Regions from separate parts of the Streptomyces sp. NPDC042259 genome, predicted to be linked through region 1. Evidence: riboswitches for the same ligand, from Rfam matches in the RefSeq annotation. Region 1 holds a riboswitch; each other region holds the start of a gene.
The links. A riboswitch is a leader RNA that binds a small molecule or an ion and turns the genes downstream of it on or off. The one in region 1 is predicted to bind cobalamin.
Positions count from the first base shown of each region.

Region 2: another riboswitch for cobalamin. It lies ahead of cobN (cobaltochelatase subunit CobN); the one in region 1 lies ahead of ACZ6MA_RS00350 (cobalamin biosynthesis protein).
Region 3: another riboswitch for cobalamin. It lies ahead of ACZ6MA_RS15515 (ribonucleoside-diphosphate reductase subunit alpha); the one in region 1 lies ahead of ACZ6MA_RS00350 (cobalamin biosynthesis protein).

Region 1 is NZ_JBVJDW010000001.1:61,552-65,391, forward strand. Features, by position in the region: gene ACZ6MA_RS00335 (class II aldolase/adducin family protein) at 1-49, opposite strand, end outside; gene ACZ6MA_RS00340 (inorganic phosphate transporter) at 162-1,403, shown strand; gene ACZ6MA_RS00345 (hypothetical protein) at 1,436-1,681, shown strand; cobalamin riboswitch at 1,800-1,935, shown strand; gene ACZ6MA_RS00350 (cobalamin biosynthesis protein) at 2,067-3,143, shown strand; gene ACZ6MA_RS00355 (cobyric acid synthase) at 3,173-3,840, shown strand, end outside.
Region 2 is NZ_JBVJDW010000002.1:959,889-963,728, forward strand. Features, by position in the region: gene cobN (cobaltochelatase subunit CobN) at 1-2,403, opposite strand, end outside; cobalamin riboswitch at 2,494-2,638, opposite strand; partial or broken gene ACZ6MA_RS08615 (nitrite reductase) at 2,894-3,727, shown strand.
Region 3 is NZ_JBVJDW010000004.1:727,135-730,974, forward strand. Features, by position in the region: gene ACZ6MA_RS15515 (ribonucleoside-diphosphate reductase subunit alpha) at 1-1,740, opposite strand, end outside; adenosylcobalamin-variant (AdoCbl-variant) riboswitch at 1,911-2,008, opposite strand; gene mctP (monocarboxylate uptake permease MctP) at 2,284-3,840, opposite strand, start outside.

The DNA of each region.
Region 1 (3,840 bases):
TCCGCCTGATCTCCTCGGGTCCGGCTATCCGCTCTCCGGTCGCTGTCATCGTCGTCCGCCTCCGGTTCTCGTCACTGCTCGGTCCGGCCCAGTTCACCTTCCGTTCACCCGGGGTCCCTACGGTCGCCGCGTACTGACCATCGAGCTGATTGCCTGGGTGAATGGAAAACATCACGCTTCTCATCGGGATCGTGATCGTCACGGCCTTGGTGTTCGACTTCACGAACGGCTTCCACGACACGGCCAACGCCATGGCCACGACCATCTCCACCGGGGCTCTCAAGCCCAAGGTCGCGGTGGCCATGTCCGCCGCCTTGAACCTCGTCGGCGCGTTCCTGTCCGTGGAGGTCGCCAAGACGATCTCCGGGGGCATCATCGACGAGAGCGCGGGGATCCGGCCAGAGGTCATCTTCGCGGGTCTGGTCGGCGCGATCGTGTGGAACCTGCTGACCTGGCTGGCGGGCCTGCCCTCCAGTTCGTCGCACGCCCTGTTCGGCGGCCTGATCGGCGCGACCGTCGTGTCCGTCGGCTTCGACGCGGTCAACGCCGACAAGGTCGTCATGAAGGTCCTCATCCCGGCGGTCGCGGCCCCGCTGGTGGCCGGCGTCGCCGCCCTCGTCGCGACCCGGCTCACCTACCGGCTCGCCAAGGGCCGCGACGAGAAGGACACCGCCAAGGGCTACCGCGCCGGGCAGATCGCCTCGGCCGCCCTGGTCTCCCTCGCCCACGGCACCAACGACGCCCAGAAGACGATGGGTGTGATCACCCTCGCGCTCGTCACGGGCGGCGTCGTCGCCCCGCACGCCGACCCGCCGATGTGGGTCATCGTCTCCGCCGGTCTGGCCATCGCGCTCGGTACCTACCTGGGCGGCTGGCGCATCATCCGCACCATGGGCAAGGGCCTCACCGACATCCAGCCGCCGCAGGGCTTCGCCGCCCAGACCGGTGCCGCGACCGTCATCCTCGCCTCCTCCCACCTCGGCTTCGCGCTCTCCACCACCCAGGTCTGCTCCGGCTCGGTCATGGGCTCCGGCCTCGGCCGCAAGGGCGGCGTGGTGCGCTGGTCCACCGCCGGCCGCATGGTCGTCGCCTGGGGTCTGACGCTGCCGGCCGCCGGTCTCGTCGCCGGTGCCGCCGCCCTCCTCGCCGACCAGGGCGACTGGGGTGTCGCCACGGTCGCCGTGCTCGCCCTCGCCGCCTGTGGCGCGATCTGGCTGGCCTCGCGCCGCAAGCCCGTGACGCACGACAACGTCAACGAGCTCGACACCCCGGCCGCCGAGCCCGCCGGTGTCGTCACCACCGCCCTCCAGGCCGTCGCCCCGCCGCCGGCCGGGCTCGTCACGGCCCCGGCCGCCCTGGCTCCCCGCGAGCCCGAGCGGACCCCGGCCGCCGCGACCGGCTGACGCCGGACCAGCCAGCCTTAAGGAAGAACGCAATGAACATCGACTGGGCAGCTCTCGGCCAGGTCTTCGGCGTCAGCCTCGTCGTGACCGTCGCGCTGGTGGGCGTCTTCACCCTCGGCATCGTCGGCACGTCCCGCAAGCCACAGGGGCGGCCCGACGCCGCCGGCGCGGCGGCGGTCACCACGGCGCCGACCACGATGGCGCGCACCGGCGCGTACGCCTGCTTCGCGCTGTGCGCGGCGGCCGTCGCCTACGGCATCTACCTCATCGTCACCTGACCGTCCGCCGACGGCAGTCCACCGGCACGGCCCGGGCGGCTTCGGCCGCAGGTCAAACGTGAGTTGACGGCCGTTCCCGGGCCGTGGTGGACTTCCGGGGCCAAACGGCGACAGCAAGAGGAAGCCGGTGCGAGTCCGGCGCGGTCCCGCCACTGTCACCGGGGAGCGCTCCCCCACCCCGTGGGTCCACAGGGGTCACGGCTCACCACGAGCTGGAAGACCGGGGGCGGCGCCGATCCGGGAGCCAGGAGACTCTGGTCGCCGGTCACGTCGAACCAGGGCGCGGACCCTGAGTGAGGACACATCGCCATGCCCGGCTGCCGCCCCACGCCCCCACCCTCCGTCCGCTGTGCACCCCTTCGAGGCATGACGGCGGTCTGATCCGATGCGTGCCGATCACGTCGGTTTCGCGTCCGGTGCCGCACTCGGCTTCCTCGGCGACCTCCTGGTGGGCGACCCGCGCCGCGGTCACCCCGTGGCCGCCTTCGGGCGCGCCGCGCAGGGCGTCGAGAAGAGGCTGTGGCGCGACCACCGCGGTTACGGCGCCCTGCACACGCTGGTGTGCGCGGGCGGCACCGTCGCCGCCGCCGGGCTGCTGACCCGTGCCGTGCGAAGCTCCCCCCGCGCGCGTCTCGCGCTGACCGCCGCCGCCACCTGGGCGGTGCTCGGCGGCACGTCCCTGGGCCGCGAGGCCCGGGCCGTCGGCGGCGCCCTGGCCGCCGGGGACCTGGACGTCGCCCGGGAGCGGCTGCCGCACCTGTGCGGCCGTGACCCGCAGGCGCTGGACGCGCAGGCGATCGCGCGGGCCGTCGTCGAGTCCGTCGCCGAGAACACCTCCGACGCCGTGGTGGGCGCCCTCGTCTGGGGCGCCCTCGGCGGCGTGCCCGGGCTCGTCGGCTTCCGCGCGGTCAACACCCTGGACGCGATGGTCGGGCACAAGTCCGCGCGCTACCGGCGGTTCGGCTGGGCCTCGGCCCGGCTCGACGACGTCGTCGGCTGGCCCGGCGCCCGGCTCACCGCCGCCCTCGCCGTCCTGGCCGGCCCCGATCCGCGCGGCGCGTGGCGGGTGGCCCGGCGGGACGCCGCCCGGCACCCCAGCCCCAACGCCGGCCCGGTGGAGGCCGCCTTCGCCGGTGCGCTCGGCGTCCGTCTGGGCGGCACCCTCGCCTACGCGGGCCGCGTCGAACACCGTCCCGTCCTGGGCGCGGAGCTGCGCCCGGTCCGGGCCGCCGACATCGAGCGCGCGGTACGGCTCTCGCGCCGGGTGTCGCTGCTGGCCCTCGGGGTCGCGATCGCCGGGCGGTACGCCGTCACCGGCGCGCGGGCCGCGGCACGCTCCACGAGCGGTGCGCCGGCCGGCCGCGTCCTGGGCAGACTTCCGGCAACCGCCTGGGCCGTACGGACGGCACTACGGATCCCACGACGGACCATCGCTCCCACGCAGCACAGGAGGAACCGGTGACAGCGGACAGGAGCGGGCCCGGGGGCCCGCTGGGCGGGGGCCTGCTGGTGGCCGGGACCACCTCGGACGCGGGCAAGAGCGTGGTCACCGCCGGGATCTGCCGATGGCTGGTCCGCAAGGGCGTCAAGGTCGCGCCCTTCAAGGCGCAGAACATGTCGCTGAACTCGTTCGTGACGCGCGAGGGCGCCGAGATCGGCCGGGCGCAGGCCATGCAGGCGGCCGCCGCCCGCGTCGAGCCGACGGCGCTGATGAACCCGGTGCTCCTCAAGCCCGGCGGCGACCGCAGCAGTCAGATCGTCCTCATGGGCAAGCCGGTGGGTGAACTCAGCGCCCGCGGCTACCACTCCGGGCGTCAGGAGCAGCTGTTCGGTACGGTCACGGAGTGCCTGGAGGAGCTGCGGCGCACGCACGACGCGGTGATCTGCGAGGGGGCCGGCAGCCCGGCCGAGATCAATCTGCGGCGCACCGACATCGTCAACATGGGCATCGCGCGGGCGGCACGGCTGCCGGTCGTGGTGGTCGGCGACATCGACCGGGGCGGTGTGTTCGCGTCGTTCTTCGGGACGACCGCGCTGCTCTCCCCCGAGGACCAGGCGCACATAGCGGGCTATATCGTCAACAAGTTCCGGGGCGACGTGAGCCTTCTGGAGCCGGGCCTGGAGATGCTGCGCGGCCTCACCGGCCGCCCCACGGTGGG
Region 2 (3,840 bases), on a different contig from region 1:
GCCGCGGAGCGGGGAGCCGGAGGGGCCCGCCGGGACGAAGCCGCCGTTCAGGGCGTGCACCGCGTGGTCGATCTCGTCGGTGGTGGCGGCCAGGCGGGGTACGACCTCGCGGGCGGCGAAGTCGAGGATGGCGGCGACCTGGTCGCCGTGCCCGCCCGCCACGGAGGCGACCGCGGCCGGGTCCCAGTCCGCGTCCTCCATGGCCTGGACGAGCGCGCGGGCCCGCTCCTCCGCCTCGTCGGCGGTGGTGCGGGTGGCGGCGGACTCGTCGAGGCCGAGGGCCTCGCGCAGGCCCGGCAGGGCCTGTGTGCCGCCCCAGATCTGGCGGGCGCGCAGGATCGACAGGACGAGGTTGACCCGCGCCTCGCCGGTGGGCGCGCCGCCCAGGACGTGCAGACCGTCACGGATCTGGGCGTCCTTGACCTCGCACAGCCAGCCGTCGACGTGCAGCAGGAAGTCGTCGAAGCCGTCGTCGTCCGGACGGTCGTCGAGGCCGAGGTCGTGGTCGAGCTTCGCGGCCTGGATCAGCGTCCAGATCTGGGCGCGGATGGCGGGCAGCTTGGCCGGGTCCATCGCGGAGATGGACGCGTACTCGTCGAGGAGCTGTTCCAGGCGGGCGATGTCGCCGTAGGACTCGGCGCGGGCCATCGGCGGCACGAGGTGGTCGACGAGGGTGGCGTGGGCGCGGCGCTTGGCCTGGGTGCCCTCGCCGGGGTCGTTGACGAGGAAGGGGTAGATCAGCGGCAGATCGCCGAGGGCGGCGTCCGGGCCGCAGGCGGCGGACAGGCCGGCGTTCTTGCCGGGCAGCCACTCCAGGTTGCCGTGCTTGCCGAGGTGGACCATGGCGTCGGCGCCGAAACCGCCGTCGGCCTGGGCGGCGGCGATCCAGCGGTAGGCGGCCAGGTAGTGGTGCGAGGGCGGCAGGTCGGGGTCGTGGTAGATCGCGATGGGGTTCTCGCCGAAGCCGCGCGGCGGCTGGATGAGGATCAGCAGGTTGCCGCGGCGCAGGGCCGCGAGGACGATGTCGCCCTCGGGGTTGGCGCTGCGGTCGACGAACATCTCGCCGGGCGCCGGGCCCCAGTGCTCCTCGACGGCCTCGCGCAGCTCGGCGGGCAGCTCGGCGAACCAGCGCCGGTAGTCGGCGGCCGGGATGCGGACGGGGTTGCGGGCGAGCTGCTCCTCGGTGAGCCACTCCTGGTCGTGGCCGCCGGCCTCGATGAGGGCGTAGATCAGCTCGTCGCCGTCGCCGGACGCGAGCCCGGGGACCTCCTCGGACCCGAAGTCGTAGCCCTCCTCGCGCAGTCGGCGCAGCAGTGCCACGGCGCTGGCCGGGGTGTCGAGCCCGACGGCGTTGCCGATGCGGGAGTGCTTGGTGGGGTAGGCGGAGAGGACCAGCGCGAGGCGCTTGTCGGCCGCGGGGATGTGCCGCAGCCGGGCGTGGCGCACGGCGATGCCGGCGACGCGGGCGGCGCGCTCGGCGTCGGCCACGTACATCGGCAGACCGTCCTCGTCGACCTCCTTGAAGGAGAACGGGACGGTGATGAGGCGGCCGTCGAACTCGGGGACGGCGACCTGGGTGGCGGCGTCGAGCGGCGAGAGGCCCTCGTCGTTCTCCTCCCAGGCGCTGCGCGGGCCGGTCAGGCACAGGGCCTGGAGGATCGGCACGTCGAGGGCGGCGAGGGCGCCGGCGTCCCAGGATTCGTCGTCGCCGCCGGCGGAGGCGGCCGCGGGCTTGGTGCCGCCCGCGGCGAGGACGGTGGTGACGACGGCGTCGGCGGCGGTGAGCGCCTCGACGAGCGCGGGCTCGGGGGCGCGCAGCGAGGCGACGTACAGCGGCAGGGCGCGGCCGCCCGCGTCCTCGATCGCCCCGCACAGGGTGTCCACGAAGGCGGTGTTGCCGCTCATGTGGTGGGCGCGGTAGTAGAGCACCGCGATGAGCGGGCCGCTCGCGCCGGGCTTGGGGGTGCGCTCCAGCGGGCCCCAGGTGGGGGCGGGCGCGGGCGCCTCGAAGCCGTGTCCGGTGAGCAGCACGGTGTCGGAGAGGAACCGCGCGAGCTGTTCGAGGTTGGCGGGGCCGCCGTGCGCGAGGTAGGCGTGCGCCTCGGCGGCGATGCCGATGGGGACGGTGGAGGCCTCCATCAGCTGGGCGTCGGGTGCCTGTTCGCCGGTGAGGACGACGACGGGGCGGTCCCCGGCGAGCAGCAGGTCGAGCCCCTCCTGCCAGGCGCGGATGCCACCGAGGAGTCGTACGACGACGAGGTCGGTGCCCTCCAGCAGCGCGGGCAGGTCGTCGAGCGCGAGCCGGGCGGGGTTGGCGAGCCGGTACGGGACCGGGCCTCCGTGGGCGGCAGCCGCGCGGGCGCTGAGCAGGTCGGTGTCGGACGTCGACAGGAGAAGGATCACGCGGCGCTCCCCAGGGCATCGAGGGTCGCCCGGGGCGTGCCGGACCGGAAAGTGCGCATGCGGCGGCTGGCCTTCCTCGGGGTCCGCGCCCCGGGCGGTTGGAGGACGGCGGGAGTTCCTGACTCGCCCGGCATCGCTGCCGGGCTCACAGTGGCGGGACCGTGCCGGAGTCACACCGGCTTCCTCCCCTGACGCCGTCGCTGGCGTTTGGCGGACCAGAGGACGAATAAAGAGATTCTGGCCACCGGTGAGCATAGTAAGCGCTGGCCGTTTGGCACAGGACGGTGCACCCGGTGTGATCGTCGGTATGCTCGCCGCCATGCCCGTCACCCCCACATCCCCCCCGGAGCGGGATAAACCGGCCGCCGGCGGACGGACCGTCCGCGCGGGCGGCGACGCGTGCCCCGGAGCGCTGCGGCTGCACGCCGCGGACGACGGGGCGCTGGCGCGCGTCCGGCTGCCCGCCGGTCTGTTGACGGCCCCTCAGGCGATGGTGTTGGCGCAGGTGGCGCGGGAGTTGGGCGACGGGAATCTCGACATCACCTCGCGTGGCAACGTTCAGTTGCGCGGGCTGGCCGAGGGCTGTGGCGGCGAACTGGCCGACCGGTTGCGGACGGCGGGACTGCTCCCGTCGGACCGGCACGACCGGGTGCGCAATGTGGCGGCCTCACCGCTGTGCGGCCTGGACGCGGGGACGCACGGAGGGACGCACGGGGGTGCCGAGCCGTCCCGCACGGGGGCAATCGATGTGCAGGCCTGGGCGCGCGCCCTGGACGCACTGCTGTGCGCCCCCGGCTCCGACCGTGCCGACGACCCGGATTTGTCAGGTTTGTCGGGACGTTTCCTCTTCGGTCTGGACGACGGGCGCGGTGACATCGTGGCCCTCGGTCCCGATGTGACATTGATCGCAAGCGGCGAGGGGCAAGCCGTCCTGTGCTTCGCCGCCTCCGGCCCCGGGCTGCGGATCGCCGCCGCCGACGCGCCGCGCGCGGCCGCGCTGGCCGCGCGCGAGTTCCTCGCGGCGCTGTCCCACAGCGGCGCCAAGGCCTGGCGCGTGCGGGACCTGGCGCCCGAACACCGCCCGCGCATCGCGGCATTGGCGGACCGGCTGAGGGCCGCGGGCATCGCCTGCGCACCGCTTGCCGACCCCCGGCTCCCGCACGGCTCCCCCGCCGAGCCGGGCCTGGTCACCGGCCCGGACGGGCGGTGCGCGCTGTCGGTGACCGCGCCGCTCGGCCGGCTGAGCACCGCCCAGTGGTCCCTGGTGGCCGACGCGGCCGCCCGGGACGGGGCGGGCGAGCTGCGTGTGACACCCTGGCGCGGCATCGTCGTCCCCGGTCTGCCGGCCGGTACGGCTCCCACCCGGCTGGCGGCGCTCGCGGACGCCGGACTCGTCACCTCCACCGCGTCCCCCTGGCACCGGGCGGGCGCCTGCGC
Region 3 (3,840 bases), on a different contig from region 1:
GTAGTGGTCGGGGTGCAGCACACCGCGCGCGGTGCGGGTCGCGGCCCACGCCGGGTGCGGGCCGTGCCGCTCGGCGAGGTCGGCGGAGGCTTCGTACGCCGCGAGCATGATGCGCTCGGAGATCCGGGTGGACAGCTCCTTCGCCTCGGCGGAGTCGAAGGGCAGCCGCAGCCGGAAGAAGACGTCCTGGAGGCCCATCAGGCCGAGGCCCACCGGGCGCCAGCGGCTGTTGGAGTTCCCGGCCTGCTCGGTCGGGTAGAAGTTGATGTCCACGACGCGGTCGAGGAACGTCACGGCCGTACGGACGGTGCGGTCGAGCTTCTCCCAGTCCATCTCGCCGTCGGCACCGAGGTGCTGCGCGAGGTTGACCGAGCCGAGGTTGCAGACGGCCGTCTCGCCGTCGTCGGTGACCTCGAGGATCTCGGTGCAGAGGTTCGAGGAGTGGACGACCTTGCCGGGCTCGGCGGTCTGGTTCGCGGTGCGGTTGGAGGCGTCCTTGAACGTCATCCAGCCGTTGCCGGTCTGCGCGAGGGTGCGCATCATCCGGGAGTACAGCACGCGCGCGGGGATCGTCTTGATCGCCTTGCCGTCGGCCTCGGCCTTGCGGTAGGCGGCGTCGAACGCGTCGCCCCACAGGTCGACCAGCTCGGGGGTGTCGGCGGGGGAGAACAGCGACCAGTCGGCGTCCGCCTCGACGCGGCGCATGAACTCGTCCGGGATCCAGTGCGCGGTGTTGAGGTTGTGCGTGCGGCGTGCCTCCTCACCGGTGTTGTCGCGAAGCTCCAGGAACTCCTCGATGTCCGCGTGCCAGGTCTCCAGGTAGACACAGGCCGCGCCCTTGCGCCGGCCGCCCTGGTTGACGGCGGCGACGGAGGCGTCCAGCGTGCGCAGGAACGGCACGATGCCGTTGGAGTGGCCGTTGGTGCCCCGGATCAGCGAGCCGCGCGAGCGGATGCGCGAGTAGGACAGGCCGATGCCGCCGGCGTGCTTCGACAGCCGCGCCACCTGGTGGTAGCGGTCGTAGATCGAGTCCAGCTCGTCCAGCGGCGAGTCCAGCAGGTAGCAGGAGGACATCTGCGGGTGCCGGGTACCGGAGTTGAACAGCGTGGGGGAGGACGGCAGGTAGGAGAGCGTGCTGGTCAGCCGGTACAGCTCGGCCACGTCGTCCAGGGCCCGCGTCGACTGGTCCTCGGCGAGGCCGCAGGCCACGCGCAGCAGGAAGTGCTGCGGGGTCTCGACGACCTGGCGGGTGATGGGGTGACGCAGCAGATAGCGGCTGTGCAGGGTGCGCAGGCCGAAGTAGCCGAAGCGGTCGTCGGCGCCGTCGGCGAGCGCGGCGTCCACGAGGGCGTCCAGGCGCTCGGCGTGGGTGACGACGAACGCGGCCGTCTCGTCGGCGATCAGACCCTCGCGGTGGCCGACCGCGACGGAGGCGGAGAAGGAGAGGGCGCCCTGTCCGGCCGCCTCGTCGGCGATCGCCCGCGTGAGCAGTCGCGCGGCGAGCCGGGAGTACTCCGGCTCCTCGGCGATGAGCCCGGCGGCGGCCTCGGTGGCCAGGGACCGCAGCTCGGCCTCGTCCGAACCCGGGTGCCGGCCGCGCAGCGCGGCGGCGGCGACCTTGCCGGGGTCGGTGGCGGGCAGATCGGCGGTGAGGTCGGTCAGGGTGCGCAGCAGCGCGGTCCCGGGGCCGCCGGTCGCTTCCGCTGTCGCTGAGACCGGATCGGCGGGCGCGATGGTCACGTGGGGCTCTCCCTCGCTCGGCAGTGGTGTGGGCCGGGCGGGCGGGCGCGACGGGCGCGTACGGGCGCACCCCTGCACCAGGGCATGCCACGCAGCGTCCACCGGCCCAACCCGCGAGACCCGGACGAATTCGACGCCCTGTTCCGAGTGGTGGCTCGGAGGCGGGCGCGCTGTCGGCAGGTCCTCGGACTCTTGGGTACGTAAAACCGCACACATACACCGTTGCGGGACAGTTCCGGATTTCCACCGGATTCCCCTGCGGCGACAGCGAGGACGAGCATACATCTAGTGCTGCCACTCGTACGCGCCCCCACATCTTGTGTCGCGCGGTAATGAGCTGGGTGCGGAATGTGCTAGAGCGCCCGGGTGTTGGACCTCGAATCCCTATTGGCGTGAGCCCCCGTCACGGCCCTTCGCGGCCCCGCGCGAAGGCCCTCCGGAGGGCCTCTGCGAGCGCCTCGGCGGCGCCCGCACGGCGAAGGCCGCCGCCCCCCTGTTCGTCGGGGAGCGGCGGCCTCAGAGGCGCGGTCGGGGGCGTCGGGGTCAGTGGCCGCCGGGGGCTCCGGCGGTGGCCGCCGGAAGCTTCTCCACCACGCCCGGGTCGCCCGCGTCGGCGGTGTAGTCCGACGCCTTCGTCTCGTCCACACCGTCCGGCGCGCCGAGCTTTCTGAGCACGAAGGTGAGGACGATCACCACGAGGACGTTGAGGACGAAGGCCGTGAGGCCGATGTAACCCTTCTCACCGATCAGCGGGATGAGGTTGGTGTTGCCGAAGTGGTCCTGCGTGGCGCTCGGCGTGGCGTAGGCCCGCCAGGTGCCGTAGACCATTCCGGCCGCCCAGCCGCCGAGCAGCGCCCAGCGGTGGCACCAGCGGGTGAAGAGCCCGCCGACCAGGGCCGGGACGGTCTGCAGGATCCAGATGCCGCCGAGCAGCTGGAAGTTGATCGCGACCGTTTTGTCCATGGTGAGCACGAAGACCAGCGCGCCGACCTTCACCAGCAGCGAGGAGAGCTTGGAGACCTTCGCCTCGTGCTCGGGCGTGGCGTCCGGCTTGATGAAGTCCTTGTAGATGTTGCGGGTGAACAGATTCGCGGCGGCGATCGACATGATGGCCGCCGGGACGAGCGCGCCGATCCCGATCGCGGCGAACGCGACGCCCGTGAACCAGTCCGGGAACATGTTCTCGAAGAGTTGCGGGATGGCCAGCTGGCCGTTCTTGACCTTGACCCCGGCGGCGAGCGCCATGAAGCCGAGGATCGCCAGCAGCCCGAGCATCAGCGAGTACAGCGGCAGGATCGTGGTGTTGCGGCGGATGACGTTACGGCTCCGGCTGGAGAGCACGGCCGTCACCGAGTGGGGATAGAGGAAGAGCGCCATCGCCGACCCGAGGGCGAGCGTCGCGTACGCCCACTGCGCCTGCGGACCGGTCACCAGGGAGCCGCGCGGCTTGCCGGTCGCCGGGTTCTCGGCCGCGAGCGCCTCGCCCGCCTTCGCGAAGATGTCGTCGAAGCCGCCGAGCTTGATCGGGATGTAGACGATCGCCACGATGATCACGATGTAGATCAGCGCGTCCTTGACGAAGGCGATCAGCGCCGGCGCCCGCAGCCCGGCGGAATAGGTATAGGCCGCCAGCACGCCGAAGGCGATCAGCAGCGGCAGGTCCTTCATGAACCAGTTCGACCCGCCGCCCACGCCCATCACGTCCAGCACGGCCTGGATGCCGACCAGCTGGAGCGCGATGTACGGCATCGTCGCGAGGATGCCGGTGAGCGCGAGGGCCAGCGACAGCCCCTTGGACCCGAACCGGCCGCGCACGAAGTCCGAGGAGGTCACGTAGCCGTGCTTGTGCGCGACCGACCACAGCCGGGGCAGGAAGGTGAAGACCAGGGGATAACAGAGGATGGTGTACGGCACCGCGAAGAAGCCCGCCGCGCCGCCCGCGTAGATCGCCGCCGGGACGGCGACGAAGGTGTACGCGGTATAGAGGTCACCGCCCAGCAGGAACCAGGTCACCCAGGTGCCGAACGAGCGCCCGCCCAGCCCCCACTCGTCGAGATTGTTCGCGTTCTCCGCGCGCCGCCACCGGGAGGCGACGAAGCC